One region of the Mesorhizobium sp. B2-9-1 genome, then DNA from elsewhere that is predicted to be linked to it. Evidence: predicted binding sites of a transcription regulator. Region 1 holds the regulator's gene; each other region holds the start of a gene.

Region 1 (10,583 bases):
AGCAGCACTTCCGGCCCTGACAACACGCCGTCGGGAAGGTCCTTGCCGAACACCTGCCCGAGCTCGATGCGCAGCAGGTCGCCGAGATCGGCTTTCTGCCAGCGCGAACGCGTCAGCATGTCCTGCGATGCGGCCATGGCCTGCAGGCGCGCCGAGAACGATGCCGAAAACTCCTTCACGTCGGTGGCTTGCGAGGCCGTCTGCCGCGCGATCGCCAGCACGCGGGTGATCGAATTCTTGATGCGGTGCTTCATCTCCTGCAGGATCAGATCCTTTTCCAGCAGGCTCTTTTCGGTCGCCTCGTGCAGCGCCGATTTCGCCTCATAGGTGCGCTCCTGGTAGCGTGCCACCAACGCGATGGCACCGGCAAGCAGCAGGCCGAACAGTCCGAGCATCACCGGAATGGCGCGCGAGGACGGCGGTTCGAAGGCGCTTGTCGGCCTGAACAGCAAAGTCCACGGCTGGCCCGCCACGACGATATCGCGGCGTGCCAGAAACCTCGCGCCGATGCGTTCCGCCGGAGGAGCTTCCGACCGGAATAGCAAATTGCCGGCCTCGGGCTTGCCGTCATAGACCTCGACATTGACCGGCAGCAGCGGTGCGTGGCTGAGCGCGACCTGGAACAAGTCGTGCGCGCGGAAAGCGGCGTAGAGAAAGCCAGCGGTCGAGGAGCGGCTGGCATTGATGACGTCCGGCGCCGTTTCCACGTTCAGCCGCACGAAGACCAGGAACCCCGGAAAGGTCTGCTTCGCGCCCATGGCCTGGCCGAGTTGGATAAGGCCGCTGGCATGTTGCTGGTCGTCGGCCATGGCTTTCTCGATAGCCGTCCGCCGTGCCGGCTCGCTGAACATATCGAAGCCGATGAACGACTGGTTGGACGTATCGAGCGGCTCGAAAAGCACGATCGGCGTTCGCCATTGCTGCTCGCTGGTGGCCGGATAGATCGGATGCGCCGACCCATGATCGTGCAGGATGTCGCGTTCCACCGCCGCCTCGTCGCCGGTCTTGGCGAGCCTCAGGAAGCCGATGCCGCGCAGTCCGGCGAAATTGTCGTCGATGTCGAGCGCGCTGAAGAAGGCCTTGAATTCGCCGCGCGAGATGTCGCCGTTGCGGGCATCGAACAGCGCCTGCGTCGAACGCAGCAGCGACAGATGCAGGTCGACGCGGCTCTCGATGCGGTTGAGCGCGTCGTCGGCCGTGCCCTCGAACTTGATTCGCGCCGCTTCCTGCGTCGCGAAATAGGCGAACCCTGCCATGGTCAGGCTGATCAGCGCGACGGCGACAAAGGCAACGATCGGAAAGAGCTTCTTCAAATCAAGGATGCGGCCCGTGGACGGTCGACGATCTTTATGGGCAAGTCTCGGCGCCAACACAATGGCGCGGTCAAACCATCACCGCGGCTGGCACATCACGCAGCCGTTAATTAGCCGGCTACCAGTTCGACTTCATGCCGCGATCTTCAGCGCCCCCGGGCCCGGAATGGCGCCTGGCGGGCATCTGCCGAGGATGATCATGCCGAGCACCTCGTCCTGGGTGACGTCGCTCGTGCGCGCGGTGCCGACGACTTGGCCGTTCTTCATCACGCAGACCCGGTCGGCGAGCTCGAACACGTCGTGGATGTCGTGGCTGATCAGGAAGATGCCGATGCCGTCGGCCTTGAGCTGCTTGACCAGTTCGCCGACCTGCGCCGTCTCTTGCGGGCCGAGTGCCGCCGTCGGCTCGTCCATGATCAGGATACGGGCGTTGAACAGGATCGCGCGCGCGATCGCCACCGACTGCCGCTGTCCGCCCGACAGCTTGATCACCGGCTCCTTGAAGCGCTGGAAACGCGGATTGAGCCGGCCCATCACCTTGCGCGCCTCGGCTTCCATGGCGACGTCGTCGAGCGTGCCCCAACCCGTCATCAGCTCGCGGCCGAGGAAGAGATTGGCCGCGGCATCGACATTGTCGGCCAGCGCCAGCGTCTGATAGATCGTCTCGACGCCGTATTTCTTGGCGTCGCGCGGATTGGAGATCGAAGCCTCCTCGCCATTGATGAATATCTGTCCGCTGTCGCGCTTATAGGCGCCGGACAAGATCTTGATCAGCGTCGATTTGCCGGCGCCATTGTGGCCGAGCAGCGCCATCACTTCGCCGGGGAAAAGATCGACGGATGCGTCGTCGACGGCGCGGATGCCGCCGAAGGCGATCGAAACGTTGCGCATGTCGACCAGCGGAACGCCGGCGGGAGCGGATTTTTCAGCCATGGTCCTTCTCCTCCTATCAGACGCGCTTGCGGTAGAGGGTGTCGAGCCACACCGCGACGACCAGCACGGCGCCCACGACGATGCTCTGCAGCGGCGAATCGACGCCGAGCAGCACCATGCCGGATTGCAGCGACTGCATCAGCAAAGCGCCCAGCATGGCGCCGAGCACGGTTCCGGAACCGCCTGCGAGCGACGTGCCGCCGATGACCGCCGCGGCAATGACCAGCAGCTCATCCAGCGTCCCCAGCGCGTTTGTCGAGGAGTTCTGCCTGGCCGACGAGATCGCCGCCGCGATCGTCGCCAACACGCCCATGATCATGAACACCTTCATGGTGATCCAGCGCGTGTTGATGCCGGCAAGATTGGCGGCTTCCGGATTGCCGCCGATAGCAAAGACGTAGCGGCCGAAACGCGTGCGCTTGGTGACGAAGGTCATGATCAGGCCGACGGCGACCGCCATCAGGACCGGAATGGCGATGCCATGCGCGATGAACAGCCCGCCTTCGGGCACGGTGATGTTGTTGGCGGCGGCGTAGCGGTTCACGATGCCGACCGGCCACGGATAGGAATTGGCGAGCCACACCGCGCCCAGGATGACCGCGCAGGTGACCGTGGCAAGCAACGTCTCGGCCCAGACAGGACGCAGCGGGAAGCGGAAGCGCTTGCGCTGCACGCGGCCGTTGAAGTGCATGAAGATGACCGCCAGGCAGGCGACGATGCCGACGGCCCAGCTCCATTTGGCGCCGATCGAGCCCGCCGGGCCGCCGCCCATCAACTGGAATGTGGCGTCGAGCGGCGCAACGGTCTGGCCGCTGGTGACCCACCAGGCAGCGCCCCGCCATACCAGCAATCCGCCCAGCGTGACGATGAAGGCCGGCACTTCGAGATAGGCGATGACGAAGCCCTGGAAGGCGCCGATGATGAGGCCGAGCGCCAGGCCGATCAGCAACGCCAGAACCCAGATCCAGGGATTTCCCAGTTCAAGCCCGACGAAGCGAACCAGGAAATGCGCCTGGGCAAAGCCCATGACCATGCCGATCAGCCCTTCGGCCGACCCGACCGACAGGTCGATGTTGCGCATGACGATGACCAGCACCATGCCGGAGGCCATGATCGCCACGGCCGAAGACTGAACCGACAGGTTCCAGAGATTGCGCGGCGTCAGGAACGTGCGGCTGTCGAAGTCGAGCGGGTTGACGCCAAGCCGCAGGCTGGAAATCACATGCAGCCCGATCCAGATCAGGAGCAGCGCGCCGATCATGCCCAGCATGCGGGTGTCGAGCTCGGTCGCCTTCAGGAACCGGGCCACAGTGCCGAGTTCCGACGCGCGCGCGGTGTCCGCCGGTTGGGTAGACGTCGTGTCGGTCATGATTTCCTCCCGCCGGCTTGCCGTCTGGTGCGGATGCCGGAACTCAGCCTAGAAGCTACCCGCCCGAGGCAGAACGGCAAAATCTTTTGAGAAAACGCCGCGGCTTTAAAGCAATCCCAGGAAAAGTGCGTAGCGGTTTTCCGTCCGGGATTGCGGCAACAAAAACCAGGAGCGGTTCATTGAACCGCTCCTGGCCGCGGCGCAGGTATTTTTGATCGAAGGCCGGCAAGGCTCAGTTGCAGACCTTGACGCTGCCGGCAGGCACGCCAGCGCAGACCTCGTCCTTCTTGATCCAGCCGGCGTCGATGACGACGTTGAGATTGTCCTTGGTGATCGCGATCGGCGTCAGGAACAGCGACTTGACGGTGTTGCCGCCGGGCGTCGTGAAGTCCTTGGCGCCGGCGATGTCGCCCATCTTCTTGCCGTCGGCGAGTTGCGAGGCGATCTCGGCGGCGTTCTTGCCGAGCTCGCGCGCGTCTTTCCACACCGACACGGTCTGCGTGCCGAGCGCGATGCGGTTGAGCGCCGCGTGGTCGCCGTCCTGGCCCGAGACCGGAACGGTGCCGGCCAGCCCCTGCGCCGTCAGCGCCGCGACAACGCCGCCGGCGGTGCCGTCATTGGCAGCCACGACCGCGTCGACCTTGTTGTCGTTGGCGGTCAGGAACTGCTCCATGTTCTTCTGCGCGTTGGCCGGCAGCCAGCCGTCCGTATAGGCCTCGCCGACATTCTTGATCTTGCCGCTGTCGATCGCGTCCTTCAGGACTTCCATGGAGCCCGCGAACAGGAAGTCGGCGTTCGGATCGGAACCCGAGCCCTTGATGAAGACATAGTTGCCTTCCGGCTTGGCCTGGAACACCCCGCGGGCCTGCATGCGCCCGACTTCCTTGTTGTCGAAGGTCAGGTAGAACACGTCCTTGTTCTCGATCAGGCGGTCGTAGCCGACGACCGGGATTCCTTCATCGAGCGCCTTCTGCACCGCCGGGCCGATTGCCGAGGCATCCTGCGCCAGGATGATCAGCGCGTTGGCGCCCTGCGAGATCAGGCTTTCGACGTCGGTCAGCTGCTTGCCCGGATTGGACTGCGCGTCGGCCGAAATATACTTGTCGCCGGCGGCCTCGATGGCGGCCTTCATCGCTGCTTCGTCGGTCTTCCAGCGCTCTTCCTGGAAATTCGACCACGACACGCCGATCACCTTGTCCTTCGCCTCGGCTACGGACGCCAGCGTCAGCGACATGGCAACGCCCGCCAGAATGGCGGCTGCAAATTTCTTCATGATATCCTCCCTGCGCCCGTGCGGCGCGACCCAGACTGGCCCGAAGGCCGGCATAGAGGCTTTTTTTCGAGCCTCAAAAAAATAGTGGTCCAGCACAACGACGCTGTCAACCGAGATTCTGATGGGTTTTGATGGGCTCAGGCATTTTTTTCGGCATCCGCAATAAATAATGACATAGCCCCTGGCTTCTGCCACAATCCCTAGCGTGTCAGCGACAGGCCATGGCATTATCACAAGGCCGCGATGACCGGGGAGGACGTGCGAAACGATGTCGGTCGGAATCCGCCACGACGATTTGCGCCGGCGCAACCGCGCCATGGTGATTTCGGCGGTACGCCGCGCCGGTCAGCCATCACGAACCGAAATTGCCGCCACCACCGGTCTCAGCCACTCGACCATTTCGGCGATCTCCGCCGACCTGATCCAGGAGGGCATTCTCACCGAAAGCAAGGCCAGCGAGCCGACGGCGTTGAAACGCGGTCGGCCTCAGATCGGCCTGGCGCTGAACCCTGAAGCCGCCGCGGTGCTGACCGTGGTGTTGTCGCTGAACTTTCTGTCGGTCGCCGTGATCGATTATGCCGGTCAGGTTGTTGCCGAGGAGCAGCAGCGCCTGGACACGCTTGTCATGCCCCGCGACGAGCTGATCGGCGAATGCGTGGCGATCGTGCGGCGCCGGCTGCAGGATCCCGACCTCGACATTGGCAGCGTCGCCCGCATCGCCATGGGCATTCAGGGCATCACCGATTCTAATGCTCGCGCCATGCTCTGGTCGCCGATAACGCCGCTGACAGACATTCCTTTCGCCGACATCCTCGAGAAGGAATTCGGCATCTCCACCACCATGGAGAACGACTGCAACATGATGGCGGTGGCGCTGCAATGGCGCGACCCGGAGCGCTATCGCGACGACTTCATCGCCATCCTGTTGTCGCACGGCATCGGCATGGGTCTCGTGCTCAAGGGTGCGCTGTTCACTGGCACGCATTCCTCCGGCGGCGAGTTCGGCCACATGATTCACCGCCCGGGCGGGGCGCTTTGCCGCTGCGGCCGCCGCGGCTGCGTCGAGGCCTATGCCGGCAACTATGCGATCTGGCGCAGCGCCATGAAAATGAGCGAGGACGCCGAGCCGGTCGACGTCGGCGACGCCGACATGCGGGCCCTTGCCGCGAAGGCGCGCGAGAGGGACGGCCCCGAACGGGAGGCTTATCGCCGGGCCGGCGAAGCGCTTGGTTTCGGTCTCGGCAGCCTGTTCGCCCTCATCGATCCGGCGCCCGTCGCCATGGTCGGCGTCAGCGCGGCCGCCTTCGACCTGATCGAGCCGGCGCTGCGCGAGGCGATCGCCCAGACCGCCGGCGGCCAGCACTCGGAATCGATCTCCTTCGACACCGAGCCGAACGAGTTGCCGCTGATCCGCGAAGGCTGCGCCATGCGCGCGCTGACTTTCGTCGACCAGGAAATTTTCGCGCCGGGAGGCCAGGCGAGAGCGGGTGCCGCAGGCAAGAACGTGGCCTGAGGCAGCCTTGAAGAGGTCCGGGGACAGCAGCAGACGCTTGAAATTAGCGAAGGCCCCACAGCTTCGTCATTCCAGGGCGGAGCAGGAGCGAAGCTCCGTCGCGGAGACCCTGGAATCCATGCCGTTACCTCACGCGTCGAGCGCAGCGGTGCAAAATTCTGGACCGCCGCGGCGCGTCGACGTCACGGAATGGATCCTCGGGTCTGCGCTGCGTCGCTTCGCTCCTTGCTCCGCCCGTGGATGACGAGGCACAAGCGTCTCGGCTACTCACCAGCGTGGATGCTGGAAGTGCATGGCCCGTCAGGACTGCGGCGCCCTGGGCCTAATCTTCCCTGATCGCGTAACCCGCGCCGCGGATGGTGCGGATGACATCCGGCATGCGGCCGTTGTTGACGGCCTTGCGCAGGCGGCCGACATGGACGTCGACGGTGCGCTCGTCGATATAGATCGTCTCGCCCCAGACATTGTCGAGCAGCTGGCTACGCGAGAAAACCCGGCCGGGGTGGCGCATCATGAATTCGAGCAGGCGGAACTCGGTCGGGCCGAGCCTGATCTCGCTCTTCTTGCGGTAGACGCGATGCGATTCGCGGTCGAGCACGATGTCGCCGACCTTGAGCACGCTGGACAGCACCTCCGGCTTGGCGCGGCGCAGCAGCGCCTTGACGCGCGCCATGAACTCCGGCGTCGAGAACGGCTTGACCAGATAGTCGTCGGCGCCGGTCGAGAGGCCGCGAACACGGTCGCTTTCTTCGCCCCGCGCGGTCAGCATGATGATCGGCAGCCGCTCGGTCTCGGGCCGCATCCTGAGGCGCCGGCAGAGCTCGATGCCGGAAACTGCCGGCACCATCCAGTCGAGCACGAGCAGATCGGGAACGTTTTCCTGAAGGCGGATTTCGGCCTCGTCGCCGCGGGTCACCACTTCGACCTGGTAACCCTCGGATTCGAGATTGTAGCGGAGCAGCACCCCAAGCGGCTCCTCGTCCTCCACCACCATGATGCGTGGCGCGATCATTGGCAGATACCCTTCGTCAGGCCGCCGGCGCCGACATTGTCGTCTCGTCCTGCTTGGGACGATTCGCGGGCAATTGCGTGCCGGTCAGCACATAATAGGCGTTCTCGGCGATGTTGGTCACATGGTCGCCGATGCGCTCGAGATTCTTGGCGCAGAACAGAAGATGCGTGCAAGCGGTGATGTTGCGCGGGTCTTCCATCATGTAGGTCAGGAGCTCGCGGAAGACGGATGTGTATTTGACGTCGATGCGCTCGTCGTCGTTGCGAAGCTTGGCCAGCGCCGTGGCGTCGCCCACCGTATATTCCTGGATCACAGCCTGGACCTGGATCAGTACCAGCTGCGCCATGGAATCGATCGAATGCGTGAGATCGCGCGGCGCGGCGCTGACGCCGACCGAACCGACGCGCTTGGCGATGTTCTTGGCGAGATCGCCGATGCGTTCGAGGTCGCCCGCCATGCGGATCGAGCCGACCACGTTGCGCAGATCATCGGCCATCGGCTGGCGCTTGGCGATCAGCGTGATGGCGCGGTCGTCGAGCTCGCGCTGGCGCGCGTCCATGATGGCATCGTCGGAAACGACGCGCTGCGCCATGGCATTGTCGGTCTCGAGCAGGGCTCTGGTCGAAGCGCCGACCATCGAGCTGGCGAGATCGCCCATGTCGTTTATGAGCCGGCTGATCTGTCTCAGATCCTCGTCGAAAGAAGCGACGGTATGTTCGGCCATGATGATGTCCTCGTATGAGCTCAGCCGAAGCGGCCGGTGATGTAGTCCTGCGTGCGCTTTTCGCGGGGCGAGGTGAAGATCTTCTCGGTCCGGTCGAACTCCACCAGCTCGCCCAGATACATGAACGCCGTCTGCCGCGACACGCGCGCCGCCTGCTGCATGTTGTGGGTGACGATGACGATCGTGTAGTCGGCCTGCAACTCGTCGATCAATTCCTCGATCTTGGCGGTCGACAGCGGATCGAGCGCCGAGGCCGGCTCGTCGAGCAGGATGACCTCCGGCTTCACCGCCACGGTACGGGCGATGCACAGGCGCTGCTGCTGGCCGCCCGAGAGGCTGAGGCCGCTGGCGTTGAGCTTGTCCTTGACCTCGTTCCAGAGTGCGGCGCGCTTCAGCGCCTGCTCGACGCGGCCGTCCATCTCGGCCTTGCTGATCTTCTCATAGAGCCTGACGCCGAAAGCGATGTTCTCGTAGATCGACATCGGGAACGGCGTCGGCTTCTGGAACACCATGCCGATCTTGGTCCTGAGCAGGTTGAGGTCCTGCGAACGGTCGAGGATGTTCTTGCCGTCGAGCAGCACCTGGCCCTCGGCGCTCTGCTTCGGATAGAGCTCGTAGATGCGGTTGAGCACGCGCAGCAGCGTCGACTTCCCGCAGCCCGACGGGCCGATGAAGGCGGTCACGCTGCGCTCGGGCAGGGACAGGTTGATGTCCTTCAGCGCCTTCGACTGGCCATAGTAGAAATTAAGGTTCTTGACCTCGATCTTGGCCTTCTCGACGGTCGTATCGGCTGCGTTCAGGTCGGTGGACAACATCGGTTTCATCTGTCCTCTCTGCGTCCGGTTAGGCTGCGGGCGATGATGCTCAGCCCGAGAACCGTCAGGGTGATTATGAGTGCGCCCGTCCAGGCCAGTTGCTGCCATTCCTCGTAGGGGCTGAGAGCGAACTGGAAGATGGTTACCGGCAGGCTGGCCATCGGCGCATTGAGATTGCTCGACCAGAACTGGTTGTTGAGCGCGGTGAAGAGAAGCGGCGCCGTCTCGCCGGAGATGCGGGCGATCGCCAAAAGGATGCCGGTGACGATGCCGGAGAGCGCCGCGCGATAGGCAACCGAGCGGATCACCACCCAGCGCGGCGCGCCGATGGCGGTGCCTGCTTCGCGCAGCGCGTTGGGCACAAGGTTCAGCATGTCCTCGGTGGTGCGCACCACGACGGGGATCACCAGGATCGACAGCGCGACCGCGCCGGCGATCGCCGAGAAGTGCCCCATCGGCCGCACCATCAGCTCGTAGACGAAAAGGCCGATGATGATCGACGGCGCCGACAAGAGGATGTCGTTGATGAAGCGCACCACCGTCGTGAGCTTCGAGAAGCGCCCGTATTCGGCCATGTAGGTGCCGGCCAGCACGCCGATCGGCGTGCCGACGAAGATACCGATGATCGTCATGACGATGCTGCCGTAGATGGCGTTGAGCAGGCCGCCGGCATCGCCGGGCGGCGGCGTCATTTCCGTGAACACCGAAAGCGACACCCCGGAAAGTCCCTTGTAGAGCAGGGCACCGAGGATCAGCGCCAGCCAGGCCAGCCCGATGCCCGCCGCGACGACGCACAGCGTCATCATCACGCCATTCTTGCGCTTGCGGCTTTGGTGAAGCGATTGGGCAGTCGACATCGGTCAGGCTCCCGTGCGGCTATCGATGCGCAAGAGCATGTAGCGTGCGAGCGCGAGGATGATGAAGGTGATGATGAACAGGATCAGGCCGAGCGATACCAGCGAGGATGTATAGAGGTTGCCGTCGGCTTCGGTGAATTCGTTGGCGATAGTCGCCGAGATCGTCGTGCCCGGCGCAAACAGCGAGGCGCTGATGCGGTGCGCGTTGCCGATGACGAAGGTGACGGCCATCGTCTCGCCGAGCGCGCGGCCGAGGCCCAGCATGACGCCGCCCATGATGCCGACGCGGGTGTAGGGGATGGTCACGCGCCGGGTCACTTCCCACGTCGTGCAGCCGATACCGTAGGCCGATTCCTTCAGGACCGCCGGCACCGTGTCGAACACGTCCTTGGTGATCGACGTGATGAAGGGCAGCACCATGATGGCGAGGATCAGCGACGAGGTCAGCAGGCCGATGCCGTAGGGCGGACCGGCAAACAGGCTGTCGAGACCGGGGATGCCTTTGAACAGCCAGATGATGAAGGGCTGGACCGTCGTCTGCAGGAACGGCGCGAAGACGAACAGGCCCCAGATGCCGTAGATGATCGAGGGAATGCCGGCGAGCAGTTCGACCGCGATGCCGATCGGGCGCCTGAGCGGGCGCGGGCAAAGCTCGGTCAGGAAGACGGCGATGCCGATGCCGATCGGCACGGCGATGAGAATGGCGATGGCCGAGGTGACGATGGTGCCGTAGATGGGCGCAAGCGCGCCGAAGTTCTCGGTGACCGGGTTCCA
Region 2 (10,583 bases), on a different contig from region 1:
TTCGATCTCAACACCGAGCCGCTTCAGCATCGTGTCGGCGAAGTGGCGCGTCGGGTGGTAGACGCTGTCGACGATCAACAAGTGATCGCCCGTGGCAAGGAAGGTGAGCAGCGGCACCGTCACCGCCGCCAGCCCGGAAGGCACCGCGATCGTGCCGGCCGAGCCTTCCAGCGCATCGACGGCGAGCGTCAGCGCGTCCATCGTCGGCGTGCCGCGCGTGCCGTAAGTGTATTTCTGGCTGCGCCCGGCCATCGAAGCGGCGTCGGGATAAAGCACTGTCGAGGCATGCACGACCGGCGGGTTGACGAAGCCGAAATAGTCGCGCGGGTTGTTGCCGGAATGGGCAAGCAGCGTATTGATGCCCATCTCGATGCCGTCTCTAGCCATGGTTCGTCGCCTGTCGAATGATGTCAGGAACCAGCCATAAAGCGGCGGCAAAGCCGGCGCAACCGCGCCGCGCCCGCCAAAAGCCGGTCTTCCGCTGGGCCAATCCAAAGGCGCGCAAGCCCAGTAAAGCACCGCTAGTGCCGCAGCGGATTCTGCCGCCAGACCACGGATTCGCGGCGGCGCGACTTGGCTGATTTGTTCGCATCGCCTGCCGGTTTCATGTGCTCTTGTCCGCAATTCAGGCATTTGCGCCAATTGCTTTTCAAACCTCCCTGGAATCGGTCATTTCCCTTGACCTCACAGGAATAATCGCCTTCGATGCGTTTCGTGAATGGGAGGCAGCGCATCGGCAATCGATGCGGGTCCCGGGAGTGGGCCTTGGAGTGGGAGCTGCATTCACAAACGAAAAAAGATCAAGCGTCGCCTGGCAATAGGGGCGCCTGTAACAGAAAAGGGTCTGTGGGTCATGAAACACATTGCAATCGGCATTCTTGGCGTCGCCGCGCTCGGGTTCATGGCGTCTGCCGCTTCGGCCGGCACGCTCGATACCGTGAAGCAGAAGGGCTTTATCCAGTGCGGCGTCTCGACCGGCCTCGCCGGCTTCTCGGCGCCGGACGACAAGGGCGACTGGAAGGGCATCGACGCGGACTTCTGTCGCGCCGTTGCGGCCGCTGTCTTCGGTGACGGCTCCAAAGTCAAGTTCACGCCGCTCAGCGCCAAGGAACGTTTCACCGCCTTGCAATCGGGCGAGATCGACATCCTGTCGCGCAACACCACCTGGACCAGCAACCGCGACAGCGCGCTCGGCCTCGATTTTGTCGGCATCACCTACTATGACGGCCAGGGCTTCATGATCAATGCAAAGAAGCTGCCCGGCGTGAACTCCGCGCTGCAGCTTTCGGGCGCCGCCGTGTGCGTGCAGAGCGGCACCACCACCGAGCTCAACCTCGCCGACTACTTCAAGAAGAACAAGATGGAGTACAACCCCGTCGTGTTCGAAAAACTCGAAGAGGTCAACGCGGCCTATGACGCCGGCCGCTGCGATGCTTACACCACCGACCAGTCCGGCCTTTATGGTATCCGTCTGACGCTGTCCTCGCCGGCCGACCATGTCGTGCTGCCCGAGATCATCTCCAAGGAGCCGCTCGGCCCGGCCGTGCGCCAGGGCGACGACCAGTGGGCGCATATCGCGCGCTGGACATATTTCGCGCTGCTCAACGCCGAGGAAGCCGGCATCACGCAGGCCAATGTCGATGAGATGAAGACGTCGACCGACCCGAACATCCAGCGCCTTCTCGGCACTGAACCGGACGGCAAGTATGGTGCCGATCTCGGCCTCTCCAACGACTTTGTCGTCAACATCGTCAAGGCTGTCGGCAACTACGGCGAAATGTTTGAGCGCAATGTCGGCTCGGGCAGCCCGCTTAAGATCGCGCGCGGCATCAACGCGCTGTGGACCAAGGGCGGCCTGCAATACGGTCCGCCGATCCGCTGATTGAAACGTGATCCGGGAGGCAGGTCGTCTGTCTCCCGGTTTCTCTTTCCAGAGGACGGTCCATGGCTTCGCAGGAAATCCTTCGCGAGGAGCCGAGTCGCGGCTCCTTCATCAATGACCCGAGAATACGCAGCCTGTTCTTTCAGACGCTGGTTGTGATCCTGCTGTTCAGTTCGATCTGGTGGATCGTCCACAACGTCATCGAAAACCTCCAGCGTCTGCACATCGCGTCGGGCTTCGGTTTTCTCAGGAGCAGGGCCGGCTTCGACATTTCCGACACGCCGATCGCCTATACGTCCGACTCGACCTATTTCCGCGCGCTGGTCGTCGGTTTGCTCAACACCATCATCGTCGCCGTCGTCGGCATCGTGCTTGCGACCATCGTGGGCTTCGCCATCGGCATCGGCCGCCTGTCGCAGAACTGGCTGATCCGCAAGATCTGCACGGTCTATGTCGAGATCTTCCGCAACATCCCGCCGCTGCTGGTCATCTTCTTCTGGTATTCCGGCGTGCTGGCCGTGCTGCCGCCGCCGCGCGAGAGCATCCACCTGCCTTTCGGCTCGTTCCTCAACCAGCGCGGCTTCTATTTTCCGCGCGCCGTTTGGGGCGATGGCTCCTGGCTGATCGGCGTCGCACTGCTGCTCGCCATTGCAATGGCCTGGTTCGTCGCCCACAGGGCGCGACAACGGCAGAAGGCGACCGGCCAGCAGTTTCCGGTCTTCTGGACGTCGGTCGCGCTTATCGTCGGCTTGCCGGTGCTGGCCTTCCTGCTCGGCGGCATGCCGCTCACCTTCGATTTTCCGAAGCAGTCGACCTTCAACCTGACCGGTGGCTTCTGGGTCAAGCCGGAATTCCTGTCGCTCTTGCTGGCGCTCTCCTTCTACACGGCGGCCTTCATCGCCGAGATCGTGCGCGCCGGCATCAGAGGCGTCAACAAAGGGCAAAGCGAAGCAGCGGCGGCGCTCGGCCTCCGCTCCGGTCCGATCCTGCGGCTGGTGGTCATCCCGCAGGCGATGCGCATAGTCATCCCGCCGCTCACCAGCCAATATCTCAACCTGACCAAGAACTCCTCGCTGGCGATCGCCATCGGCTATCCGGACCTTACCGCCACCGCCGGCACCGTGCTCAATCAGACGGGCCAGGCGGTGGAGGGCGTATTTATCATGATGATCGCCTATCTGGTGCTGAGCCTGGTGACGTCCTTTGTCATGAATATCGTCAACGCCAGAATGGCGCTGGTGGAGAGGTAGGGCCATGCAGGAACATGACATGTCCTGGGTGCGCACCGAGATGGCGCTTGCCCAGCCGGCGCCGCCTACCGAACGCGGCGCCTATGCCTGGGTGCGCAAGAACCTGATCGGTTCGGTCGGCGACATCGTCCTCACAATCCTCGGCATCGCCATCGTGCTTTGGATCCTGCCGCAGGTCATCAGCTGGGCCTTCCTCAATGCCCAGTGGACCGGGCCGGATCGCACCGTCTGCACCACCGTCACGCAAGGCGGTATCCAGCCCGACGGCTGGACCGGTGCCTGCTGGGCTTTTGTCAACGCCAAGTTCGGCCAGTTCATGTTCGGCACCTATCCGATCGACGAGCGCTGGCGGCCGATCCTGGTCGCCATCCTGTTCGTGGCGCTGTTGGTGCCGATGCTGATCCCGCGCGTGCCGCGCAAGGGATTGAATGCGATGCTGCTGTTCGTAGCGCTGCCGATCGTCGCCTTTTTCCTGCTGCTTGGCGGCGTGTTCGGCCTGCCGGTCGTCGAGACCTCGCGCTGGGGCGGGCTTCTTGTGACGCTCAGCCTCTCCTTTGTCGGCATTGCGGTGTCGCTGCCTTTGGGCATCGTGCTGGCGCTCGGGCGCCGTTCGAAGATGCCGATCATCAAATGGCTTTGTATCGTCTTCATCGAGACGGTGCGCGGCATTCCGTTGATCACCGTGCTGTTCTTCGCCAGCGTCATGCTGCCGCTGTTCCTGCCCGCGGGCGTCACCTTCGACAAGTATCTGCGTGCGTTAATCGGTGTGTCGCTGTTTGCCGCCGCCTATATGGCCGAAGTGATTCGTGGCGGCTTGCAGGCGATCCCGAAGGGCCAGTATGAGGGCGCCGATTCGCTCGGCCTCGGCTACTGGCAGAAGATGAGCCTGATCGTGCTGCCGCAGGCGCTGAAGCTGGTCATTCCGGGCATCGTCAACACCTTCATCGGCATGTTCAAGGACACCAGCCTGGTCCTGATCATCTCGATGTTCGACCTGCTCGGCGTGGTCAAGCAGAATTTCGCCGATGCAAACTGGGCGACCCCGCAGACCGCGAGGTCCGGCCTGATCTTTGCCGCCTTCGTTTTCTGGCTGTTCTGCTTCGGCATGTCGCGCTATTCAATGTATACCGAACGCCGGCTCGACACCGGTTATAAACGATAAAAAGGGAACAGGTTATGGCCACCGAAAACGCCGTCAGCGCGGAAGAAATCAAGGTCAACGCCGCCAAGATGCACATCTCCACCACCGATGTCGCCATCGACATCGTCGGCATGCACAAATGGTATGGCGAATTCCATGTGCTGAAGGACATCAACCTCAAGGTGATGCGTGGCGAGCGCATTGTCATTTGCGGTCCGTCCGGGTCCGGAAAGTCGACCATGATCCGCTGCATCAACCGGCTGGAAGAGCACCAGAAGGGCAAGATCATCGTCGACGGCAAGGAACTCACCAACGATCTGAAGAAGATCGACGAGGTGCGCCGCGAGGTCGGCATGGTGTTCCAACATTTCAACCTGTTCCCGCATCTGACCATCCTGGAGAACTGCACGCTGGCGCCGATCTGGGTGCGCAAGATGCCGAAGAAGCAGGCCGAGGAGATCGCCATGCATTTCCTCAAGCGCGTCAAGATCCCCGAGCAGGCCAACAAATATCCGGGCCAGCTCTCCGGCGGTCAGCAGCAGCGTGTGGCGATCGCACGCTCGCTGTGCATGAACCCGCGCATCATGCTCTTCGACGAGCCGACCTCGGCGCTCGATCCGGAAATGATCAAGGAAGTGCTGGAGACGATGGTGGGGCTGGCGGAAGAGGGCATGACGATGCTGTGCGTCACCCACGAGATGGGCTTTGCCCGCAAGGTCGCCAACCGCGTGATCTTCATGGATCAGGGCCAGATCGTCGAGCAGAACACGCCCGCCGAATTCTTCGACCATCCGCGCCATGAACGCACGAAGCTTTTCCTGTCGCAGATCCTGCACTGAGCGGGCGCGACGCTAAATTTTCGGGAGCCCGGCTGGAAACAGCCGGGCTTTTTTTGCATTCGGGCGATCGGACAAGGATCGGCTCATTTTTGGTTGACGCTCCGAAATCGTCTAGCCTGATCGTCCAGGTTTTCCTGGGGTTGACGCAGACAAGATGGAACCACCGCACTCGATGAGACGAGTCCTGCGATATATGGTGATGCTGTTGGGAGCGGCGGTGCTTGCCGCCGCGCTCGGTACGCTGGTGCCGCGTCCGCTCTGGTCGGCGGCACGGGCTGAAGGCGAGGGGACGCGGCACATATTGGTGTTGAGGAACCCGATCCACACCGACATCGCTGTGCCCCTCGATGACGGCGTGCGCCGGCGCTTTGCCTTCCTGGCCGATGCCGGCCTGCCGATCGAGGCTCCGGAGGCGCGCTACATCGTCTTCGGCTGGGGCGGCCGCGCCTTCTATCTGGAGACGCCGACCTGGTCGCAATTGAAGACCATGCCGGTGCTGAAGGCGCTTACGCTCGACGCCGCGGTGATGCATGTCGATGTCGCGGGGGCGATCAAAGAACCGCACCCGGATGTCGCAGTCTTCGATATCGACGCGGAGCATTTTTCAGCGCTGCTTGATTACATCGCTGCGAGTTTTCAGCAGGGGCCTGACGGGCCCGTGGTCATCGAGGACGCCGGCTATTCCACCTACGACCGGTTCTACGAAGCCGACGGTCATTTCAACGCGCTGGTCGGCTGCAACACCTGGACTGCGGCGGGGCTGCGCACGGCCGGCCTACGAACAGGATGGTGGAATCCGCTACCGGTTTCGTTGTGGTGGTCGCTGAGGCTGTATGATTGAGGGTTGATGGGAATTTGCAAACGCCGCGTTCCGTCACACCCCCCTCTGGCCTGCCGGCCATCTCCCCCGCAAGGGGGAGATCAGCTGTCGTGGCTGCTACCGCCAATCATCAACGTCGCAAGGCGGGAGCCAGCGCCCAAGCTGCCAATCTCCCCCTTTGCGGGGGAGATGCCCGGCAGGGCAGAGGGGGGTGCTGTCCCGCCGACCTATCCAGCTGGTGGCAGGCGCTACCGCCGCACAACCTTCCGCTCCTCCCACCCGTAGAGCCAGTCCAGGTCCGCCGCGAGCTTTTCCGCCGGTCGCGCTGCCAGCACGAGATTGCGCGCGATCGCCACCGGCCCCCAGGCGTGCCAGGCCAGCCGATTGAGCGCGCCGCGTTTCAACACTCTTTCGACACGGGGCCGTCTGAGATTCTCCCAGGTAGTCAGGCCCTGCTTCGGATCGCCCGGAAAATCGGCAACGAGATTGGCGAGCATGGCGGCGTCCTCGATCCCCATGGCCGCGCCTTGCGCCGCGAACGGCGTCATGGCGTGCGCGGCGTCACCGATCAGCGCTACTCCCTCCGTCATGGTCCAGCGCCGCTGCGCGACCGTGTGGATGGGGAAGGCTGTCCACGGCCCGGCAAGCGCCGCCAGCTCCGCCAGCGCTGCCGCGGTGCCTCGCATGGCAGCTGAAAGAATCGCGGGGTCGGCATGGCCGGACCAGCCTTCGGCGATGCGCTCGCCCCTGGTGAAGGCGGCAAGATTGAAGGCGTTGCCCTTGCTCACCGGATAGGCGACCATGTGGAAGCCGGGATGCAGGAAGGTGGTGACGCTGTCGGTGGCTCCGATCTCGGCAAAGGCGCTGCCGGCGGCGCTGTCCGCCGGGACCGTCGCGCGCCAGGCGAGTTCGCCCGAAAAACGGCTTGCCGCGAAGCCTGCCGTCCGGGCAAGCTGGGCGCGTACCGACGACCAGACGCCGTCGGCTGCTACCAGCAACCCGCATGCGACATCCGTCGCCTTGCCGTCGATCTCGACCGTCGCGGTAACGCTTTGCGGGTCGGCGGCAATGCCGGTAACACGCGCGCCGGTGACAAGCGCGATATCGGGCCGTTCCGCCACTGCCGCCATCAGCGCTGCCTGCAGGTCGGCGCGGTGCGCCACGAGATAGGGCGCCCCCCAGCGCTTTTCCGCGGCTTCCCCAAGCGGTACGCGCGTCAGCTCTCGCAGGCTTCTTGCGTCCTTCAGCACCACCGCTCGCGGCCGGATCGCGTTGGCCAGCAGGCGATCGAGCACGCCGAGCCGCCGCAGGATACGGGTCGCGTTGGGGGAAAGCTGGAGGCCGGCGCCCGCCGTTTCGAGTTGCCTGGCCTGCTCGAACAGTGTTACCGGGAAGCCACGCTCGGCAAAGGCAAGCGCCGCCGTCAGCCCGGCAATACCAGCCCCGGCGATGACGATCTGCCGGGACCTTATTTCAGTCATGGTCGATCGGGACGATCAGGCGGCCTGGTCGACATAGAGGCAGCCGGCCGGCTGGGTTTCCGTCGCCTTCAGCGACGGTGAATAGCGGTAGAGCGTCGAGCAGTAGGGGCAGACCTTTTCATTGTCGTCGCCCATGTCGAGGAACACGTGCGGATGGTCGAAAGGCGGGTTGGCGCCGGTGCACATGAATTCCTTGACGCCGATCTCGATGACGGGATGGCCCGCGTCGTTCTGGAAATGGGGAATGCTGCCGCCTGCCATCGTCGTCTCCAATTGGGTTCGGCCAGTGGGTGTGACCAGTCTGCATCTGGAGCATAACAGGCCAGTTTGCAAGGTCGATGAAATCAAACTGTCGCAAAAGGCTGGCAGAGGATAAGTTGAGCCGGTTAAGAGCATGGGGCGGTGTCGGAGCGATTCCGTGACGATCATGCGTCATAAAGACATGCTAGAGCGTCATTGAACGGCAATATGCGGCGCCGCCCTAGGGACGGTTGCGGGCAAGAGCAGGAAACCATGAACGAACTGAAGCCGGTGCAGAGCGAGTTCATCACCGTCGAGGCGGCAAGCCCCGACGGCGGCAATCCCGATCGTTTCGTCAACCGCGAATTCTCCTGGCTGCAATTCAACCGCCGCGTGCTGGAGGAATCGCTGAACGAGCATCATCCGCTGCTCGAGCGCGTCCGCTTCCTGTCGATCTCGGCCGCCAATCTCGACGAGTTCTTCATGGTCCGCGTCGCCGGCCTTGCCGGCCAGGTCCGCGAGGGCATCGCGCTGAAGAGCCCGGACGGGCGCACGCCCGAGCAGCAGCTGGAACAATTGCTGCGGGAGGTCGAGCGCCTGCAGGAAGACCAGCAGAAGAGCCTCTCGGCGCTGATGACGCTGCTCAACAAGGAAGGCATCGAGAGCATCACCCGCGACGCACTGACCAAGGATGAGAAGGCCTGGCTGGAGGAGCATTTCCAGGAACAGGTTTTCCCGGTGCTGACGCCGCTGTCGATCGATCCGGCGCATCCGTTTCCGTTCATCCCCAATCTCGGCTTTTCCATCGCCCTGCAATTGCGCCATCGCAAGAATGGCGAGGAGATGAGCGCGCTGCTGCGCCTGCCGGTGGCGCTCAGGCGTTTCATCCGCCTGCCCGACCGCAAGAACCATGTCCGCTTCATTCCGCTGGAGGAAGTGGTCGGCATCTATATCGGCAAGCTTTTCCCTGGCTACGAGGTCAAGGGCTCCGGTACGTTCCGCATCATCCGCGACAGCGACATCGAGGTCGAGGAAGAATCGGAAGACCTGGTGCGCCTGTTCGAAACGGCGCTGAAGCGGCGGCGCCGCGGCTCGGTGATCCGCATCGAATTCGACACGCTGATGCCGGCCGCGTTGCGGGACTTCGTCGCCGGCGAGCTCGGCGTCTCGTCGAGCCGCATCAGCGTGCTCACCGGTCCGCTGGCGCTCAACCAGATATCCGAGATTGTCGCCATCCCACGCGACGACCTCAAATTCACGCCCTACAATCCGCGCTTTCCCGAGCGCATCCGCGAGCATGGCGGCGACTGCTTCGCCGCCATCCGCGAGAAGGACATCGTCGTCCATCACCCCTACGAGTCCTTCGACGTGGTGGTGCAGTTCCTGCGCCAGGCCGCCGCCGACCCGGAAGTGGTGGCGATCAAGCAGACGCTCTACCGCACCTCCAACGACAGCCCGATCGTGCGCGCGCTGATTGACGCCGCCGAGGCCGGCAAGTCGGTCACGGCACTTGTCGAGCTCAAGGCGCGCTTCGACGAGGAAGCCAACATCCGCTGGGCGCGCGACCTCGAGCGCGCCGGCGTGCAGGTCGTGTTCGGCTTCCTGGAGCTGAAGACCCACGCCAAGATGTCCTTGATCGTGCGCCGCGAGGATGGCCGGCTGCGCAACTACGTGCATCTCGGCACCGGCAACTACCACCCGGTTACCGCCCGTATCTACACCGACCTGTCCTTCTTCACCACCGACCCGACGATCGCGCGCGATGTCGCGCAGCTCTTCAATTTCATCACCGGCTATGCCGAGCCCGCCGAGGAGATGCGCCTTGCCGTATCGCCCTTCACGCTGCGCAAGCGCATCCTGAAACACATCTCGGACGAGATCGTTCATGCCCGCGACGGCCGACCGGCGCGCATCTGGATGAAGATGAACGCGCTGGTCGATCCGACCATCATCGACGCGCTTTACGACGCCAGCCGCGCCGGCGTCGAGGTCGACCTCGTCGTGCGCGGCATCTGTTGTCTGCGGCCGCAGGTGCCGGGTCTTTCCGAGAATATCAGGGTGAAATCGATCGTCGGCCGCTTCCTCGAGCACAGCCGCATCTTCTGCTTCGGCAACGGCCACGGCCTGCCGTCCGACGAGGCGGTCGTCTACATCTCGTCGGCCGACATGATGCCGCGCAATCTCGACCGCCGCGTCGAGACCTTGGTGCCGATCACCAATCCAACTGTGCATGAACAGGTGCTTGGCCAGATCATGCTGGGCAACATCATGGACAACCAGCAAAGTTTCGACGTATTGGCTGACGGCACCTCCCGGCGCGCTGTGCTGGAGGAGGGCGAAGAGCCGTTCAACGCGCAGGAATATTTCATGACTAATCCGAGCCTCTCCGGGCGGGGCGACGCGCTGAAATCGCATGCGCCCAAGCGCATTGCCCAGTTCAAGCGCCGCAAGAAGAACAGCGCCGCGTGATTGCAGTTTCCCAGGGCCGGCTTCAGGACCGGCGGCCGCTGTCGATCATCGACATCGGATCGAACTCGATCCGCCTTGTCGTCTATGAGGGGCTGGCGCGCTCGCCCACGCTTCTGTTCAACGAGAAGATGCTGGCGGGCCTCGGCCGCGGCATCGTTTCGACGGGCAAGCTCGATCCCGAGGCGGTGACGCGCTCGATGGAGGAATTCCGCAGGTTCCGCGCGCTCTCGGACCAGGCGGGTGCAGAGCACATCTATGTGCTGGCGACAGCCGCCGCGCGCGAGGCGGGCAACGGCCCCGATTTCATCCACCGCGCCGAGGAGGTGCTGAAGACCGAGATCCGCGTGCTCACCGGGCGCCAGGAGGCCTATTATTCGGCGCTCGGCGTCATTTCCGGTTTCCATCCGGCCAACGGCATCGCCGGCGACCTTGGCGGCGGCAGCCTCGAGCTGATCGACATC
Region 3 (10,583 bases), on a different contig from region 1:
TGTGCTGTTCTGCATCGAAGGCGGCTCGCGTCTTGTCGATCTGACGCGAGAGCGCAGGTTGCCCTTCGTTGCGCTGGAACTCGGCTTCCAGGACGAGACCGTATCGGCCATCGGCGTCGACAATGTCGCCGGCGCCAGGCTCGCCGCGCGCCATCTCGCCGAGCTTGGCCATCGCCGCTTTGCCGTCCTGTCGCTGGGCTTTGCCGACAATCGCACCGGCTTCGCGACGCCGGAGGCGGTGCGCAGCGCGGTCTACACCGGCACGCGCGATCGCCTTGTCGGCTATTTCGAGGAGCTATCCCGCTTCGGCATCGATACGGCGAAAATCCCGGTCTATGAGACCGAGAACGAGGAAAAAAGCACCAGGGCCGGCCTCGAGGCGATCTTTGCCAAGGGGGAGCCGCCGACCGCCATCCTGGCAATGTCGGATCGCATGGCCCTGATCGCCATCGACTGGTTGAGGGCACGCGGCCTCAACGTTCCCGGCGATGTCTCCATTGTCGGCTTCGACGGCGTGCCGGACGGCGCGCTGAGCACGCCGCCGCTGACCACCATCGCCCAGCCGATCACCGAGATCGGCCGCCGCGCCGCGCGCATGATCCTCGATCATGACGGCGCGGTCCGGCGCGAGACGATGGGCGTCGAGTTCGTCGTCAGAGGTTCGACCGGGCCGGCACCGAAAGCCTGAGCGGGCTCAGGCAATTCCGGATAGATCGCAGGCGTTTCCTTGCCCTGCGGTTAGTAGCCGCCCGCCCGCGCCGGCATCGGGGGCGTTCCGAATGTCGCACGCGCAGGCTCCTCGCGCACCGGCTTGGCGCGGGATGGGCCGAGGCTGGCAAGCCATTCGAGGTAGAGCGCAAGCGCGAGCTGCATGGCGATGCCTGCCGCGATCAGCAGCGTGTCGTAGGCCGGGCCGCCCGGATTGATCAGCTTCAGCACCTGCGCCGCCATGGCAAGCAGCGTGCCGGCGATGAAAACCGGCAGCGAGCGCTTGCCCAGGATCGCGAGCGGATTGTCTGGTCGGACGCGGAAGAGGTTGGAGACCGCCGGCAGCCCGACGACCAGATAGCTGACCGCAAGAATGTGCAGGAGCCGCGGCAGCGACAGGAAGGTCTTGTCGAAGCCGCCGATCACCACCGGCAGGTTGAACCAGGTGATCTGACCCCAGAGCGGAGTGTGCACCCAGATCGCCGCGCCGACCACATAGATGCCGGCGGCGCCAAGCAGCCACGGATTGACCGGGATGCGCCCGCCGCGCTTCACATGCAGCATGGCGGCAAGGCCGATGTTGAACAGGAACTGCCAGGACAGCGGGTTGAGGAACCAGAGGCCGGGCTCCGGATAGTTCGGCGGCGCGATCTGCCAAATGCCGGCGACGAGCCACAGCAGGCCGGACGCGATCAGCGCCGGCACGGGCCGATAGCTGACGAGCAGCACGAAAGCAGGCGCCGCCAGAAGCAGCGCCGCATAAACCGGCAAGATGTTGTTGTAGCCGAGCTGGTGGCCGAGCGTGACGATGCCGAGCAGCGCCTGCGGCGTGTTGCGCATCAAGGGTTCTATGTTGATCATCGCCAGCATTTCCGGCCGGTGCGCGAACAGCGCGGCGGCGCAAAACAGCGCAATCACCGCCATGGTGATGACGATATGAGAGATGTAGAGCACCCCGGCGCGCCGCCACATCTTCAAGGTCGCGAGCAATCGGCCGCCCGGCTTGAACTTCGTGCCGTAGGCCAGCGCCACCGAGATGCCGGAAATCAGCACGAAGGCTTCCGCCGCGTCGGAGAAGCCGAAATTCTTGTAGGTCCAGTTCTCGAAGACGGTGCCAGGCACATGGTCGACGAAAATGGTGAGCAACGCGAGCGCGCGCAGCACGTCGATACGCGTGTCACGATCGTTGATACGTGTGTCACGATCGTTGATGCGCGTATCGCGCTCTCCGACACGCTTGTCGCGGTCGTTAGGGACAGGGGTGGTCATCGACAAAAGGCCTCAAAGCTGGTTGTTCATAGCCAGCAAATGCGACCCCCGGGGCGCACCGCTTCGATTCCTGCCACGGGGAGTGTATCGGCGGAAAAACGGCCCGAATTGCGCCTGGTTCAATCAACTTTCGCGGAGCGCGAAAATATTCCGTTTTGAAGCCGGCAAATCAACGAATCTCTCATGGAATCAAATGGATATGAGCGCTCCCGAATATATCGAGAAAAACAGTATCCTGCGCAAGGACCTCACCTTCCCTTACCGTCTGCTGAGGCCGGCAAACGCAAGCGGCCAGTGCCTGTTCGTGCTGCACGGCTCGGGTGTCGATGAGACCACAATGCTGCCGCTGGCAAGGCAGATCGCGCCGCGTTCGATGATCGTCGCGGCGCGCGGCCGCATTCCACAGGAGGACGGATTTCGCTGGTTCGAGCGAATCACGCCGACCAGTTTCGAGCAAACCTCCATCCGTGCCGAGACGGCCGCTTATGCCCAGTTCGCAACGGAAGTGTCGCGCCAACATGGGCTCGATCTGCAACGCGCGACCTTCCTTGGCTATTCGAACGGCGCCAATGTCGTCTCCAGCCTAATGCTGCTCCATCCCGGCCTGGTCCGACAGGCGGCGCTTCTACGGGCGATGCCTGTTCTCGACGCCTCCCCGATGACCGACCTCGGCGGAACGCGTGTCTTGATCGTCGCCGGCGCCGCCGACCAGACCTATGGCCCTTTCGCCCCTGCCCTTGTGACACTGTTCAGCGAGCGCCGCGCCGAGGTCGACGCGCGCATTGTTGCCTCGGGCCACGAATTCGGCGATGCGGACGCCGCGATCCTGCGGCAGTGGCTGGCAGCGCCCGCGCCGGCTGCCTGAATCGTGCGCCAGCCTCTCGCAGGTAAGAGCTGAAAATGTGAGGCACTTCACACTCCAAGGCGGCATACCGCCCTACTGTCATATGTCTGTCACACACTGTCTATCGAGATACTGTTCACCGAGGGGGAGGTCTCAATGGCCGACGAGAACAGCATCACTCTGCTCGACGACACTTCGAAGTTGCCCGCCATTGCCGCCAGCCCAGGCGAGGTCGCCAGGATTGAAGGCGGCATCGATATTCGCGACCGCGCGGCGATTTCGGTCTTCGGCGACCGCGCCCAGCAGGCGGTCAGCGACTATGCCGACAAGATCCTGTCGCAGATTCGCAACCGCGATCTCGGCGACACCGGCACGCTGCTGACAGACATCATCATGAAGGCCAAGAACCTCGATCCGGCTTCGCTGAAGGAAGCAGGGTTTTTGAGCAACCTGTTCTCCTCGTTCAAGGCACGGCTCGAGCGCTTCAAGGAAAAGTATGAGGATGTCGCCGGGCAGATCGACCGCATCGGCCTCGAGCTCGACCGCCACAAGGACACGCTGCGCCGCGACATCGCCGTGCTCGACGACCTGCATGAGCAGACCAAGGATTCCATCCTCAATCTCGACGCCTATGTGCAGGCCGGCAAGAAATTCGTCGATGAATACCGCACCAACGAGTTGCCGAAGCTGAAAGCCGCGGCCGACGCCAAGGCCAGCGATTCTGCCGGAGCGCTGGAGGCGCAGACCTATCAGGACGCCGTGCAGGCACTCGACCGGCTGGAAAAGCGCATCTTCTATCTGGTGCAGGCGCGCCAGCTCGGCATCCAGCAATTGCCGCAGATCCGCATCGTGCAGTCGGGCGACGAGACGCTGATCGAGAACCTGCAGGCGACCTCGGCGCTGACCGTGCCGGCCTGGAAGCAAAAAATGGTCATCCTGCTTGGGCTGACCAACCAGAAGTCGGCGCTGGAACTGCAAAAGACCGTGACCGATGCCACCAACGAGATGATCCGCCAAACATCGAAGATGATGAAGGATCAGGCCATCTCCATCGAGGAGCAGGCGCAGCGCGGCATCGTCGATGTCGAGACGCTGGCCCAGGCCAACCGCGACCTGATCGACACGGTGCAAGGCGTGCTCAAGGTGCAGGAGCAAGGCCGGCAGAGGCGGGCCGATGCCGAAAAGCAGATGGACCAGATGACGGCCGACCTCAAGAAAGCGCTCACCGGAGCATGATGCCGAAAAGTGTGAAGCGGTTTCGGACGACATCATGCTCAATCTCTTTGATTTGGAGCCGGACGATTTCAGGTCGAGTGGACCTGAATCGTCCGGCTCGAGGGCTGACGGAGCCTCGATGCCAATGAAGCTTTCGTCCGTTCTTGCGCTGGCGGCCGCACTGCTGCTGGCGGCCTGCAATTCGAGCAACGTCAAATTCTCGATCGTCTCCGGTTCCGAAAACACGGTGCTGGAGCCGATCGTGCAGGAATTCTGCGCCAAGCAGGGCGCGACCTGTACCATCTCCTACCAGGGCTCGCTCGACATCGGCCTCGGCCTGCAGAAGGCCAGCGGGCTCGATCAGGACGCGGTCTGGCCGGCATCGAGCGTCTGGGTCGACCTGTTCGATTCCGGCCGCAAGGTCCGCAACCTCACTTCGATCGCGCAGATGCCGGTCATCCTCGGCGTGCGCAAATCCAAGGCCGCCGAACTCGGCTGGATCGGCAAGGACGTGTTCATGAAGGACATTCTTGCCGCGGTGAAGGACGGCAAGCTCAAATTCCTGATGACCTCGGCCACGCAGTCCAATTCCGGCGCCAGCGCCTATCTGGCGATGCTCTCCAGCGCGCTTGGCGGCAAGGAAGTGATCCAGCCCGGCGACCTCGACAGTCCCGCTGTCCAAGACACCGTCGGCGCGCTGTTGCAAGGCGTCGAGCGCTCTTCGGGTTCTTCGGGCTGGCTGGCCGACCTCTATGTAGATTCCGCGCGCAAGGGGACGCTCTATGACGCGATGTGGAATTACGAGGCGACGCTGAAAGAAACCAACGACAAACTGAAGCAGATGGGCGACGAGCCGCTCTATGCGGTCTATCCGGCCGACGGTGTGGCGGTCGGCGATTCCCCACTCGGCTTCATCGATCACGGGCGCGGCGCCGACGTCGAAAAATTCTTCACCAACCTGCTCGCCTATCTGCAGTCGGATGCGGTGCGCAAGCGCATCGCCGACACCGGCCGGCGGCTGCCGCTGGGCGGCGCCGCGGCCCAGGCGACGGCCGAACCCGACTGGAATTTCGACCCCGCCAAGCTAGTGACCTCGATCCGCATGCCGGAGCCGGCGGTAATCCGGACGGCGCTAAACCTCTATCAGGAGGCGCTGCGCAAGCCGTCGCTGACGGCGCTGTGCTTCGATTTCTCCGGCTCGATGGAGGACCAGGGCGAAAAGCAGCTGCAGACGGCCGCGCAGTTCCTGTTCACGCCGGAAAAGTCGAGCGAAGTGCTGGTGCAATGGACGCGGTCCGATCACATCTTCGTGCTGCCTTTCGACAGCACCGTGCGCGACATTTTCGACGCGACGGGCGATCCGGCGGGCCAGAACCAGCTGCTCGGTGACGTGGCGCAGCAGCGCGCCGGCGGCGGCACGGACATGTACGCCTGCGCCTCGCAAGCGCTGCAGAAGATCCTGGCCACCCCGGATCTGCCGAAATACCTGCCGGCCATCGTCATCATGACCGACGGCCGCACCGACGGCAGCGCCGAGCCGTTTTTGGCTGAGTGGCGCCAGGCGCCGGTACGGGTGCCGGTGTTCGGCATCACTTTCGGCGACGCCGACAAGAGCCAGCTCGACAGCTTGGCCAAAGCGACCTCGGCGCGCGTCTTCGACGGCGGCGGCGACCTTGCCGGTGCCTTCCGCGCCGCGCGCGGCTACAACTAAGGCCAACGATGCGCGGTTTGTTTGGCAATGACTGGAACTGGATCGTGGCGGGGCTGGTGTCGGCCGCGCTGCTGATTGGTCTCAGCACGCTCACCCACTTCCCCTTCCTGGTCTCGGCCGTGATCTCGGTTCTGGTCTTTGCCGGATTGATCTTCGTGCTGGCGCCGCGCCAGCTTTTCGAAGGGCTCGACCTCGGCTCGATCGGCGGCGGCCAGGTGGCGTTCGCGCGCGAATTGCTGGCGCAGGCGCAACCGGCGGCCGACCGCCTGGCGGCGGCAGCCGGCTCGATCGCCGACAAGGATATGAAGGCCAAGGTGAGAAACCTGTCCGACATTGCCACCGACGTCATATCCAAGGTCGAGGCGAAGCCGGCGAGCGCTGCTTCCGTCCGGCGCTTCCTGACCTATTACGTGCCGCAGGCGGCGGAAGTCGCGGAAGGCTATGCCGCGCTTGCCGATCGCCGCGCGCCAAGTCAGCAGCGCCTTGCCACTATCGGCGCGGTGATCACCAAGCTGCAGGATGCTTTCGTGCATTATGCCGACAGCCAGGCCGATTCCGAGCTTGGCACGCTCGACGTTGACCTTCGGCTCATCCAGGAGTCGCTGAAAGAGGATATCGGTCGCTGATGGCCCTTTCTCGTCGCGCTTTCGGACTGGGACTGCTTGCCGCCGCCGCGGCCGGAACGGGCGGCTATCTGACGCTCAAGGACCGGCCGGAATTCCGCGGTTATCTCGGCAACCGCGCGCATCTGTTCGGCTTCGTCGGCGGCGAGAAGCAGGCTTTCCTTTCCGACCCCGATGTCGTCAGCGCGCTGGCTGGCTATGGGCTGGAGCTCGACGCGCGTGTCGCTGGTTCGGTCGAGATGGTGCGCGAGCCGGCGCTCTTGACGCAGAAGCCGCAATTCCTATGGCCCTCCTCGTCGATCATGGTCGATCTCGCACGTAAGAGCGGCGTCTCGATCCGCAACGACCAGGTCGTTCTCAATTCGCCGATCGTCGTCTACACTTGGGGACCGGTGGTCGAAGGTCTGAAGAAGAGCGGCCTGGTCACCGTCGCGGCCAAGGGCGGCTACAACCAGCTCGACCTCAAGGCGTTGCTCGATGCCATTCTTGCCGGCAAGAACTGGTCGGATCTGGGCATCTCCGAGCTCTACGGCCGCGCCCGTGTCGTGTCCACCGATCCCAACCGCTCCAATTCCGGCTTCATGTTCGCAGGGCTGGTGCTCAGCCTGCTGAGCGGCGACGTGGCGACGCAGGAGCTGTTTGCCCAGCATGGCGAGGAGGCAAAGTCGATCTTCCGCAGCATGGGCCTGAAATCATCCTCGTCGGGCAAGCTGTTCGACCAGTATATAGCCGGCGGCCTCGGCGCCGAGCCGATGGCGGTGGGCTACGAGAACCAGTTGGTGGAATGGGCGCTCGCCGACCCGGCGCGCTGGCAGCGCGTGCAGGCCGGCGCCGGCGCCAAGCCGGAAATCCTCTACCCGCGTCCTACCGTCTATTCGGCGCATCCGCTGATCGTCATCGATCCGGCGGTCGATCCGCTGCTCGAAGCGCTGAGCAGCCCGAAGCTGCAGCAGCTTGCCTGGTCGAAGCATGGGTTCCGCGGGCCGCTCGGCACCGTGGCGGGCGATGCAGACGCCATCGCCGGCGTGCGTCCAGCCGAGATCGAGGCGGTGCTGCCGATGCCTTCGGCCGACGTGATGCTTTCGCTGCTGTCGCAGATGGAAGGTTAGCCGGCCGGCCTGGCCGGATTCCGCAGCGCCAATCCCCTCACCCCTGCCCCATCCTGTTCCAGGCATCCAGACCGGCGATCTTGTAGGCCTCGGCCAGCGTCGGGTAGTTGAAGGTGTTGTTGACGAAGAAGTCGACCGTGCCGCCGAGATTGATCACCGCCTGGCCGATATGGATGAGCTCGGTGGCGCCTTCGCCGACGATGTGGGCGCCGAGCAGACGGCGCGTCTCGACCGAGAACAACAGCTTCAGGAACCCGCTAGAGACGCCCATGATGTGGCCGCGCGAGGTCTCGCGAAAACGCGCCAGGCCGACCTCATAGGCGGCGCCGCTGTCGCGCACCTGCTCTTCCGACAGGCCGACCGTCGAAATCTCGGGCACGGCGTAGATGCCATAGGGAAAGCTTTCCGGCGGCGGCGGCAGGTGAACCCCGAAGGCGTGGCAAGCCGCCACCCGGCCCTGCTCCATCGACGTCGAAGCCAGGCTCGGGAAGCCGATGACATCGCCGGAAGCATAGATGTTTGAAACCGTGGTCTGGAAGGTATGCGGATCGACCTTGATGCGGCCGCGGGCGTCGGCCTCGATGCCGACCGTGTCGAGGCCGAGGCTGGCGACATTGCCGGTGCGGCCGGCGGCGTAGAGCACCATCTCCGAGCGGATGGTGCGGCCGTCGGCCAGCGTCACTTCGGCGTGGTCGGGTTTCGAGGCGATCTCCTTCACCGTGCTGCCCAGCCGAATGGTCATGCCGCGGTCGCGCATCTGGTGGATGAAGTCGTCGACGATTTCGCGATCGATGAAGTCGAGGATGGTGTTGCGCGGTTCGACCAGTGTCACCGGCACGTCGAGGGCGGAAAAGATGGTGGCGTATTCGACGCCGATGACGCCGGCGCCGATCACCGTCAGCGTGCGCGGCAGATGATGGAGCTCCAGCATCTCGTCGCTGTCGAAGACGCGCTTCTTGTCGAAGGGCACGTCGGCCGGGCGGTGCGGCCTGGTGCCGACGGCGATCAGCGCGTTGGCGAATCCGACTTCGCTGTAGTCGCCATTGTCGGCGGTCAGGCTGACCTTGTTCGGCGTGAGGAACTTCACCGCGGCGCGCGCGCTCTTCACCGTGTTGCGCATGAACTGGTGCTGCAGCACCTCGACCTCATGGTCCAGCGTCTTGTGCAGCCGGTCGACCAGGTCCGAGATCGAAATGTCCTGCTTGACCCGGTAGCCGCGTCCGTAGAAACCGCGTTCGCGCCAGCCCGAGAGGTTGAGCACCGTCTCGCGCAGCGTCTTCGACGGGATGGTGCCGGTGTGCACCGAGACGCCGCCCAGGCGCCGGCCCCTGTCGACCACCAGCACCGACTTGCCGAGCTTGGCCGATTGCACTGCGGCGCGGCGCCCCGAAGGGCCGCTGCCGATGACCAGCATGTCGTAGTCCATGTCCCGTCCCCTTTGTGCGCCGCAGCAAGCTAGACCGGGAAGAATGTCATGTTCAACAGGCAACACCATTCCCTCGGCTGGCGAATCCGCCGACGCAACCAAAAGCATGCGAAACCTTAACCGGACGGCAAGGCTTGCGTGCAATGGTCCATGTCGAGGGGACCACCGGGGCAACAGAGTTGGCGATTTCCAAAAGCGATGCGCTGCCTGGCGCAGAGACCGGTTTCTGGTCCGGCCTTCAGAGCAGCGCGGTTCTCACCGACCTGCGCGAGGGCCTGTTCCGTTTCATCGCGCTGGTGGTCGCCGCGGTCTTCGTCTATCGCGGTGCGCGTCACCTCGTCATCGATCCGGGCCGGCTGAACATCCTGCTGCTCATGATCTCCGACGTTCTGACTTTTACCTGGCTGCTGCTGGCGCGCCGACCGATTGTCCGCGACTGGAGCCCTTTCACGGTATTCATCTCGGTGACGGCCGCTTTCGGTTCGGGTTTCGTATCGCTCCAGGACGGCATCGCCGTCATCCCGCTCTATATCGCGGCGCCGCTGCAATTCCTGGCGCTGTGGCTGGTGATCTGGGGGAAGATGTCGCTCGGCCGCTCCTTTGCCATCCTGCCGGCCAACCGCGGCGTCGTCACCGGCGGCGCTTACCGGTTCGTGCGACACCCAATCTATGCCGGTTATCTGGCAGGGCACATCCTGTTCCTGCTGTCGAGCTTCTCGCTCTACAATTTCGCCGTCTACGCGATCATCACCCTGTTCCAGGTCCATCGCATCCTGCGCGAGGAGCGCATCCTGGCGCTGACCGAGGAGTATCGCGACTATCTTGGGCAGGTTCGCTACAGGCTCTGTCCCGGCATCTTCTGACGTCGCGCCCGGCGGTGGCGGGCACATTCCTTGAATTCCAGGCCGCCCTCACCATTTGAAAGGCGGCAGGCATTCCCATGGGGGTGCTGCGATCGAGGAACGGATATGAACGCACGCGTATTGGACGGCGAGATCATCACGACCAGGTTCGAGGACACCCGCGCCTATCGCGGGGTGCGGACAAGGCGCATTTTCGCCTTCCTGCTCGACTATTTCTTCGTCGCGCTGCTGACCATTCCCTTCGCCATCCTGGTCGCCATTCTCGGCCTGTTGACCTTCGGCCTCGGCTGGGCGCTGTTTTCGGTGCTGGTGCCGATGGTCGCCATCCTCTACATCTGGAACACGCTGGGCAGCCGCGACCAGGCGACGACCGGCATGAAGATCATGGGCATCCGCCTGGAGAAGCTCGACGGCAGCCGCATCGACGGCATGACGGCCGTGGTGCACTCTGTGCTGTTTTGGGCCGGCAACGTTATCCTGACGCCGCTGGTGCTTCTGGTCACGCTGTTCTCCGACCGCAAGCGCACGCTGCACGACCTGCTGCTCGGCACCGTGGTAACCCGCACCGATATCTGACGGATTCACGGCCGCGCGCATCAAACCGCCGCGTCGCCTGTGCTTAAAAATGAACAGGCCAAGGCCATCGCGGCAGCATAATCCTGTTGAATTTTTCGGCGACCGGGCCAAAGGTAGGGCGATTCGCAGGAGCGTTTCCAAGATTAGATGACGCAGCATCCGACCCAGTCGCCGCAGTTCTTCCTGACCGCGCCGTCGCCGTGCCCCTACTTAGAGGGACAGTTCGAGCGCAAGGTGTT

What was found. Region 1 encodes PhoB, which activates phosphate uptake and scavenging genes when phosphate is short. Its sites were predicted from a motif close to TGTCATNNANCTGTCAT; they were not measured.
Positions count from the first base shown of each region.
Region 2: FJW05_RS10295 (RNA degradosome polyphosphate kinase) is a predicted target of PhoB. The motif match lies at 7,753-7,769, and genes of this name have one in related genera.
Region 3: FJW05_RS16345 (toxic anion resistance protein) is a predicted target of PhoB. The motif match lies at 2,919-2,935, and genes of this name have one in related genera.

Region 1 covers NZ_VFTP01000006.1:195,509-206,091, forward strand. The annotation lists gene FJW05_RS14470 (CHASE domain-containing protein) at 1-1,313, opposite strand, end outside; gene FJW05_RS14475 (ATP-binding cassette domain-containing protein) at 1,446-2,246, opposite strand; gene FJW05_RS14480 (sugar ABC transporter permease) at 2,263-3,615, opposite strand; gene xylF (D-xylose ABC transporter substrate-binding protein) at 3,848-4,888, opposite strand; gene FJW05_RS14490 (ROK family protein) at 5,157-6,401, shown strand; gene phoB (phosphate regulon transcriptional regulator PhoB) at 6,724-7,413, opposite strand; gene phoU (phosphate signaling complex protein PhoU) at 7,430-8,137, opposite strand; gene pstB (phosphate ABC transporter ATP-binding protein PstB) at 8,158-8,961, opposite strand; gene pstA (phosphate ABC transporter permease PstA) at 8,958-9,809, opposite strand; gene pstC (phosphate ABC transporter permease subunit PstC) at 9,813-10,583, opposite strand, start outside.
Region 2 covers NZ_VFTP01000004.1:70,646-81,228, reverse strand. The annotation lists gene FJW05_RS10340 (cystathionine beta-lyase) at 1-387, opposite strand, end outside; gene FJW05_RS10335 (amino acid ABC transporter substrate-binding protein) at 854-1,882, shown strand; gene FJW05_RS10330 (amino acid ABC transporter permease) at 1,945-3,132, shown strand; gene FJW05_RS10325 (amino acid ABC transporter permease) at 3,137-4,294, shown strand; gene FJW05_RS10320 (amino acid ABC transporter ATP-binding protein) at 4,309-5,112, shown strand; gene FJW05_RS10315 (TIGR02117 family protein) at 5,285-5,953, shown strand; gene FJW05_RS10305 (FAD-dependent monooxygenase) at 6,181-7,413, opposite strand; gene FJW05_RS10300 (zinc-finger domain-containing protein) at 7,429-7,674, opposite strand; gene FJW05_RS10295 (RNA degradosome polyphosphate kinase) at 7,927-10,122, shown strand; gene ppx (exopolyphosphatase) at 10,119-10,583, shown strand, end outside.
Region 3 covers NZ_VFTP01000008.1:43,341-53,923, forward strand. The annotation lists gene FJW05_RS16330 (LacI family DNA-binding transcriptional regulator) at 1-688, shown strand, start outside; gene opgC (OpgC domain-containing protein) at 739-1,977, opposite strand; gene FJW05_RS16340 (alpha/beta hydrolase) at 1,970-2,842, shown strand; gene FJW05_RS16345 (toxic anion resistance protein) at 2,978-4,057, shown strand; gene FJW05_RS16350 (VWA domain-containing protein) at 4,176-5,747, shown strand; gene FJW05_RS16355 (5-bromo-4-chloroindolyl phosphate hydrolysis family protein) at 5,756-6,373, shown strand; gene FJW05_RS16360 (hypothetical protein) at 6,373-7,479, shown strand; gene sthA (Si-specific NAD(P)(+) transhydrogenase) at 7,517-8,905, opposite strand; gene FJW05_RS16370 (isoprenylcysteine carboxylmethyltransferase family protein) at 9,085-9,768, shown strand; gene FJW05_RS16375 (RDD family protein) at 9,874-10,344, shown strand; gene FJW05_RS16380 (arginyltransferase) at 10,492-10,583, shown strand, end outside.